Streptacidiphilus rugosus AM-16: one gene and its partner. The protein of the gene in region 2 binds, or shares a complex with, the protein of the main gene of each other region. Links are inferred from orthologs where the notes say so. Each region holds a gene or a part of one and is shown on either strand. Other genes may lie near its edges. The genes, in order: uvrB and pcrA.

The links.
Region 1: the proteins of pcrA (region 2) and uvrB are in contact, whole or in part, in a crystal structure (PDB 7EGT), measured with the Thermus thermophilus proteins. The link is inferred for Streptacidiphilus rugosus AM-16 from one-to-one orthologs. Residues at the interface, in WP_096412145.1 of Thermus thermophilus: His654, Arg656, Phe657, Gln666, Asp668, Glu669, Lys680, Arg681, Leu682, Ser683, Lys685, Tyr686, Ala687; in WP_096411307.1 of Thermus thermophilus: Glu23, Leu25, Arg26, Asp27, Gly28, Glu29, Arg30, Phe31, Arg55, Glu326, Asp327, Phe328, Glu379, Ser382, Gln383, His398, Gly400, Arg401.

The regions. Positions count from the first base shown.
Region 1 is NZ_JQMJ01000004.1:5,675,678-5,678,935, forward strand. The notes cover bases 125-3,072. They hold uvrB (excinuclease ABC subunit UvrB), read right to left. Parts: upstream 2,684-3,072; coding sequence 566-2,683; downstream 125-565. Other genes in these bases: BS83_RS34925 (TerD family protein), read right to left, coding at 125-449; BS83_RS34935 (class I SAM-dependent methyltransferase), read left to right, coding at 2,787-3,072. Outside these bases: more of BS83_RS34925, read right to left, coding at 1-124; more of BS83_RS34935, read left to right, coding at 3,073-3,258. UniProt on the Escherichia coli protein: The UvrABC repair system catalyzes the recognition and processing of DNA lesions. A damage recognition complex composed of 2 UvrA and 2 UvrB subunits scans DNA for abnormalities.
Region 2 is NZ_JQMJ01000004.1:3,308,090-3,311,546, reverse strand. Bases 262-3,408 are described here. They hold pcrA (DNA helicase PcrA), read left to right. Parts: upstream 262-620; coding sequence 621-3,197; downstream 3,198-3,408. Other genes in these bases: BS83_RS42065 (M23 family metallopeptidase), read right to left, coding at 3,232-3,408; BS83_RS23840 (low molecular weight protein-tyrosine-phosphatase), read left to right, coding at 262-577. Outside these bases: BS83_RS23845 (RNA 2'-phosphotransferase), read right to left, coding at 1-9; more of BS83_RS23840, read left to right, coding at 104-261; more of BS83_RS42065, read right to left, coding at 3,409-3,457. UniProt on the Escherichia coli protein: A helicase with DNA-dependent ATPase activity. Unwinds DNA duplexes with 3'-5' polarity. Translocates on single-stranded DNA with 3'-5' polarity. Initiates unwinding more efficiently from a nicked substrate than double-stranded DNA.

The DNA of each region.
Region 1 (3,258 bases), 2.4 Mb from region 2 along the record:
CCGCCGCCGCTGAGCGTGTAGCGGGCGAGCTCCGTGCCGGTGGACTCGTCGACCAGTCGGCAGTGGGCCAGCTCGACCTCCTGGAAGGTCTGGCCGCTGTAGGAGTTCACGGTGAAGACGATCTGGGTGATCTTCTGCGGGACCTTGCGCAGATCCACCATGATCGACTCGTCGTCCTCGCCGCCGCTGCCGCCGACCAGGTTGTCGCCGGTGTGCCGGACCGAGCCGTCGTTGCTCACCAGGTGCTGGAAGAAGACCACGTCCGCGAGCGCGTCCGCGGTGAACAGGACCGCCGAGGCGTCCAGGTCGATCTCGCGGCGACGCGTGCGGAACAGCCCCTTGCGCGGCGCGGCCTGCCAGCCGAGCCCCATCCGCACCACGGCGAGCGAGCCCCCGCCCGCCGCCTTCTCCAGGCTGACGCTCTGCCCCTTGCCCAAACTCACCGACATGCTTCGGCCCTCCCCGATCGATCCGCGACATGCGGTATCCGGTTCCTAGGCTGAACCCTACGACCCCGACACTGATCGAGCCCCGGACGCGCGGCCCGATCAGCGCTGTCGACCGGTCAGGCGATGCCCGCCTCGCGCATCTGGCGCAACTCCTTCTTGAGCTCGTTCACCTCGTCGCGCAGCCGGGCGGCGACCTCGAACTGGAGCTCGGCGGCCGCCGCGTGCATCCGGTCCGTCAACTCGCCGATGAGATCGGCCAGCTCGGCCGCGGGCAGGCTCTTGGCGTCCTGCTTGCCGGCCGCGCCCTTCGCGCCGAGCGCCGGGACCGGCGCCTTCTGCCCCTTGCCGCCCGCGCCGCCGGACTGGCGGTATCCCGTGCTGAGCAGCTCGGCGGTGTCCATGTCCTCGCGGGCCAGGGAGTCGAGGATGTCGCCGATCTTCTTGCGCAGCGGCTGCGGGTCGATGCCGTTCTCGGCGTTGTAGGCCTGCTGGATCTCCCGGCGACGGTTGGTCTCCGAGATCGCCCGGTCCATCGCCGGGGTGATCCGGTCCGCGTACATGTGGACCTGGCCGGAGACGTTGCGCGCCGCGCGGCCGATCGTCTGGATCAGCGAGGTGGGCGAGCGCAGGAAGCCCTCCTTGTCCGCGTCGAGGATCGCGACCAGGGAGACCTCGGGCAGGTCGAGGCCCTCGCGGAGCAGGTTGATGCCGACCAGCACGTCATAGTCGCCGGCCCGCAGCTGACGCAGCAGCTCGATCCGGCGCAGCGTGTCGACGTCGCTGTGCAGGTAGCGGACCCGGATGCCGAGCTCCAGCATGTAGTCCGTCAGGTCTTCGGACATCTTCTTGGTCAGCGTGGTGACCAGGACCCGCTCGTCCTTCTCGGTGCGGAGCCTGATCTCGTGGATCAGATCGTCGATCTGGCCCTCCGTCGGCTTGACGATGACCTCGGGGTCGATCAGGCCGGTCGGACGGATGATCTGCTCGACGTGGCCGTCGGAGCGGGAGAGCTCGTAGGCGCCCGGCGTGGCGGAGAGGTAGACCGTCTGACCGATGCGCTCGACGAACTCCTCCCACTTGAGCGGGCGGTTGTCCATCGCCGAGGGCAGCCGGAAGCCGTGCTCGACCAGCGCGCGCTTGCGCGAGGCGTCGCCCTCGTACATCGCGCCGATCTGCGGCACGGTGACGTGGGACTCGTCGATGACGAGGAGGAAGTCCTCGGGGAAGAAGTCGATCAGCGTGTTGGGCGCGCTGCCCGGGTCGCGGCCGTCGATGTGCCGCGAGTAGTTCTCGATGCCGGAGCAGGTGCCGATCTGACGCATCATCTCGATGTCGTACGTCGTGCGCATGCGCAGCCGCTGGGCCTCCAGCAGCTTGCCCTGCTTCTCCATGGTGGCCAGCGTCTGCTCCAGCTCGGCCTCGATGCCGGTGATGGCGCGCTCCATGCGCTCCGCGCCGGCGACGTAGTGCGAGGCGGGGAAGACGTGCAGCTGCTGGTCCTCGCTGATGACCTCGCCGGTGAGTGGGTGCAGCGTGCTCAGCGCCTCGATCTCGTCGCCGAACATCTCGATCCTGACCGCGAGCTCCTCGTAGACCGGGAAGATCTCGATCGTGTCGCCGCGGACCCTGAAGGTGCCGCGGGTGAAGGCGATGTCGTTGCGGTTGTACTGGATCTCGACGAACCGGCGCAGCAGCGCGTCGCGGTCGATCTCGTCGCCGACGCGGAGCTGGACCATGCGGTCCACGTACTCCTGCGGCGTGCCGAGGCCGTAGATGCAGGACACGGAGGCGACCACGATCACGTCGCGGCGGGTCAGCAGCGAGTTGGTGGCCGAGTGGCGCAGCCGCTCGACCTCCTCGTTGATCGAGGAGTCCTTCTCGATGTAGGTGTCCGTCTGCGCGATGTACGCCTCGGGCTGGTAGTAGTCGTAGTACGAGACGAAGTACTCGACCGCGTTGTTGGGCAGCAGCTCGCGGAACTCGTTGGCCAGCTGGGCGGCCAGCGTCTTGTTCGGCGCCATCACGAGGGTGGGGCGCTGCAGCTTCTCGATCATCCACGCCGTGGTGGCGGACTTGCCCGTGCCGGTGGCGCCGAGCAGCACGACGTCCTTCTCGCCCGCGCGGACGCGACGCTCCAGCTCCGCGATGGCCGCGGGCTGGTCGCCGTTGGGCTGGTAGGGACTGACGACCTCGAAGGGCGCCACGGACCGTTGAAGATCGGTGATGGGTCTCACGGCACCAACCGTACGACCCGCCACTGACAAATCGCCTCCGACGGCGGAAACGCCCCCGGAAATCGGGAGGCGGGGCGGCGCCCGGCCCTGGAATCATCCGGACATGAGTGAGCCTGCCCCGGTCGCCCCCGTCTCGCCCGTCGCCCCGGAAATCATCGACTTCTACACCGACGCCTACGACGAGTCGACCCGGCTGCACCGCAGCGCGGCCGGGCGCGCGGAACGTCTGCGCACGCTGGAACTGCTGGAACGCCACCTGCCGCCCGCGCCGAGCCGGGTGCTCGACATCGGCGGCGGCCCCGGCGTGTATGCGGCGGAACTGGCGGCGTGGGGCCACGACGTGACGCTGCTCGACCCGGTGCCGCTGCATCGGGCGCAGGCGGCGCGGTACGGCGGGTTCGCGGTCGCCGCGGGCGACGCACGCAGGCTGGAGCAGGCCGACGCCTCCTTCGACGCGGCGCTGCTGCTCGGTCCGCTGTACCACCTGCCGGTGCGGGCGGACCGGCTCGCCGCGCTGCGCGAGGCGCGCCGGGTGGTGCGTCCCGGCGGCGTGGTGGCCGCGGCGGTGATCTCCA
Region 2 (3,457 bases):
GTCTTCCATACCGGCACGGTAGAGGCCGTCGGGGCGTACGTCGTGCGAGTTTCCCGTCCCCGGTGCGATCCGCGGCCGGGGGCGGGAGGATCATGGTGTCGTGATGCGCATCTGCTTCGTCTGCACCGGGAACATCTGCCGCTCGCCCATCGCCGAGCACGTCATGCGCGACCGGCTGGCCGACGCCGGGCTCGACGGCCTGGTCCGGGTCGACAGCGCCGGCACCGGCTCGTGGCACGCGGGTGACCCGGCCGACGAACGGGCGGTGCAGGTGCTGCGCGAGGCGGGGTACTCCAGCGAGCACGAGGCCCGCCAGTTCAGGCCCGAGTGGTTCCGCTCGCTCGACCTGGTCGTGGCCCTCGACCAAGGCCACGAGCGCGCCCTGCGGCGCCTGGCCCGCACACCCGAGGAGGCCGCCAAGGTCCGGCTGCTGCGCTCCTTCGACCCGGCCGCCGGCGCCGACCTCGACGTCCCCGACCCGTACTACGGGGGCAAGGAGGGCTTCGACGAGGTGCTGCAGCTCTGCGAGGCGGGCTGCGAGGGGCTGCTCGCCGAGGTCAGGGGCCGAGTGGGCTGAAGCCGTCCCTGGCTGTCGGTCGGGCGGCCTAGACTCGGGGGTGATGAGCAGCCTCTTTGACGACATCCCCCTGCCCGGCCTGGACGTCCCCGTGACGGTGCCGCCCCCGGCCGACGGCGCGTACGACGACGCCGGAGCCCACGAGGCAGGGTATGACGACGCACCGTACGAGGAGGAGATCCCGGCGGATCTCTTCCAGTCGTTCGACCCGGCCGAGCCGGTCCCCGGCTCGTACTACCGCAACGGCGCCGCGCACCCGGTCGCCGACCCGGAGACGCTGCTGGACGGGATGAACCCGCAACAGCGCGAGGCCGTCGTGCACGCCGGCTCCCCGCTGCTCATCGTGGCCGGCGCCGGTTCGGGCAAGACGCGTGTGCTCACCCACCGCATCGCCTACCTGCTCGCCGCCCGCGGCGTGCAGCCGGGCGAGATCCTGGCGATCACCTTCACCAACAAGGCCGCCGGCGAGATGCGCGAGCGCGTCGAGGCGCTGGTGGGGCCGAGGGCCAAGGCGATGTGGGTGTCCACCTTCCACAGCGCCTGCGTCCGCATCCTGCGCCGCGAGAGCAAGCGGCTCGGCTTCACCTCCAGCTTCTCGATCTACGACGCAGCCGACTCGCAGCGCCTGATGGCGCTCGTCTGCCGCGACCTCGACCTGGACCCGAAGCAGTTCCCGCCGAAGTCCTTCACCGCCAAGGTCTCCAACCTCAAGAACGAGCTCGTCGACGAGGAGACCTACGCCGGCCAGGCGGCCAACCCGATGGAGCGCAAGCTGGCCGAGGCCTACGCGCTCTACCAGCGCCGCCTGCGCGAGGCCAACGCGCTGGACTTCGACGACATCATCATGACGACGGTCAACCTGCTCCAGGCCTTCCCCGACGCCGCCGAGCACTACCGCCGCCGTTTCCGGCACATCCTGGTCGACGAGTACCAGGACACCAACCACGCCCAGTACATGCTGGTGCGGGAGCTGAGCGGCGGCGCGAGCGGCCAGGCGCCGAAGATGACGGCGGACGGCGAGTTCGTGAACCCGGCCGCCGCCGGGCTGGCGCAGATCCCGCCGGCCGAGCTCTGCGTCGTCGGTGACGCGGACCAGTCGATCTACGCCTTCCGGGGCGCGACGATCCGCAACATCCTCGACTTCGAGGAGGACTACCCGAACGCGACCACGATCCTGCTGGAGCAGAACTACCGCTCCACGCAGACGATCCTCAGCGCCGCCAACTCCGTCATCGAGCGCAACAGCAACCGCCGCAAGAAGAACCTGTGGACGGCCGGCGCCGAGGGCACCAGGATCACCTCCTACGTCGCGGACGACGAGCACGGCGAGGCGCAGTTCATCGCCGACGAGATCGACCGGCTCGGCGACGGGGGCGACGCCAAGCCCGGTGACATCGCGGTCTTCTACCGCACCAACGCGCAGTCCCGTGTCTTCGAAGAGGTCTTCATCCGGGTCGGCCTGCCGTACAAGGTCGTCGGCGGTGTCCGCTTCTACGAGCGCAGGGAGGTCAGGGACGTCCTGGCCTATCTCCGGGTGCTGGCCAACCCCGAGGACGCGGTGCCGCTGCGCCGGATCCTCAACGTGCCCAAGCGCGGCATCGGGGACCGGGCCGAGGCGATGATCGAGGCGCTGGCCTCTCGCGAGCGGATCTCCTTCCCGCAGGCGCTGCTGCGCGTGGACGAGGCGTACGGCATGGCCGCGCGCTCGGCCAATGCGGTGAAGAAGTTCAACGACTTGATGGCGAAGCTGCGCGGTGTGGTGGAGTCGGGTGCAGGGCCCGCCGCCGTCCTGGAGGCAGTGCTGGAGGAGACCGGCTATCTGGCCGAACTCCAGGCGTCGACGGACCCGCAGGACGAGACGCGCGTGGAGAACCTGCAGGAACTCGCGGCCGTGGCGCTGGAGTTCGAGCAGGAGGAGCCCGTCGAGGGCCCGGACGGCGAGCCGCTGACGCAGCCGGGGCTGCCCGGCTTCCTGGAGCGGGTGGCGCTGGTGGCCGATTCGGACCAGATTCCCGACGAGGAGGGCGAGGGCGGCGAGCCCCGCGGGGTCATCACGCTGATGACCCTGCACACGGCCAAGGGCCTGGAGTTCCCCGTCGTCTTCCTGACCGGCATGGAGGACGGCGTCTTCCCGCACATGCGGGCGATGAGCAACGCCAAGGAGCTCGAGGAGGAGCGCCGCCTCGCCTACGTCGGTCTGACGCGGGCGCGGGAGCGGCTCTACCTCTCCCGCGCGGTGCTGCGCAGCGCCTGGGGCCAGCCGTCCTACAACCCGGCCTCCCGCTTCCTGGAGGAGATCCCGCCGACGCTGGTGGACGAGAAGCGCTCGGCCGCTGCGGCGGTGCCGTCCGGCTTCGGCTCACGGTCCGGCTCTGCGGGGTCCGGCGGCGCCGCGCGGCGCTCGTCCCCGGCGGCGGGCTGGGGCAAGAACGCGGGCCGGATGAAGGACCGCCCCACGGTCACGCTGGCCGTCGGGGACCGGGTCACCCACGACCGCTTCGGGCTGGGCACCGTCGTGTCCGTCTCGGGTCCGGCGGACGACGCCAAGGCGACGATCGACTTCGGCGGCGAGGGCACCAAGCAGCTGCTGCTGCGCTACGCGCCCGTCGAGAAGCTGTAGCGGGCGGGCCCGGCCGGGTCGTGGGCCCCCGCGCTCAGCGGGGGTCGAGGCCCCTCGCCAGCAGCCAGGGCAGGGGGTCGACGGCGGGGCCACCGTTCGGGTGCACCTCGAAGTGCATGTGCGGTCCGGTGGAGTTACCCGTGTCGCCGGAGTAGGCGATTATGTCGCCCACCTTCACCTGCCCGCTGCGCACGCGGTACGAGCTGAGGTGGCAGTACCACGTGATGGTCCCGTCCGGCGCGGTCAGTTTGACCATGTAG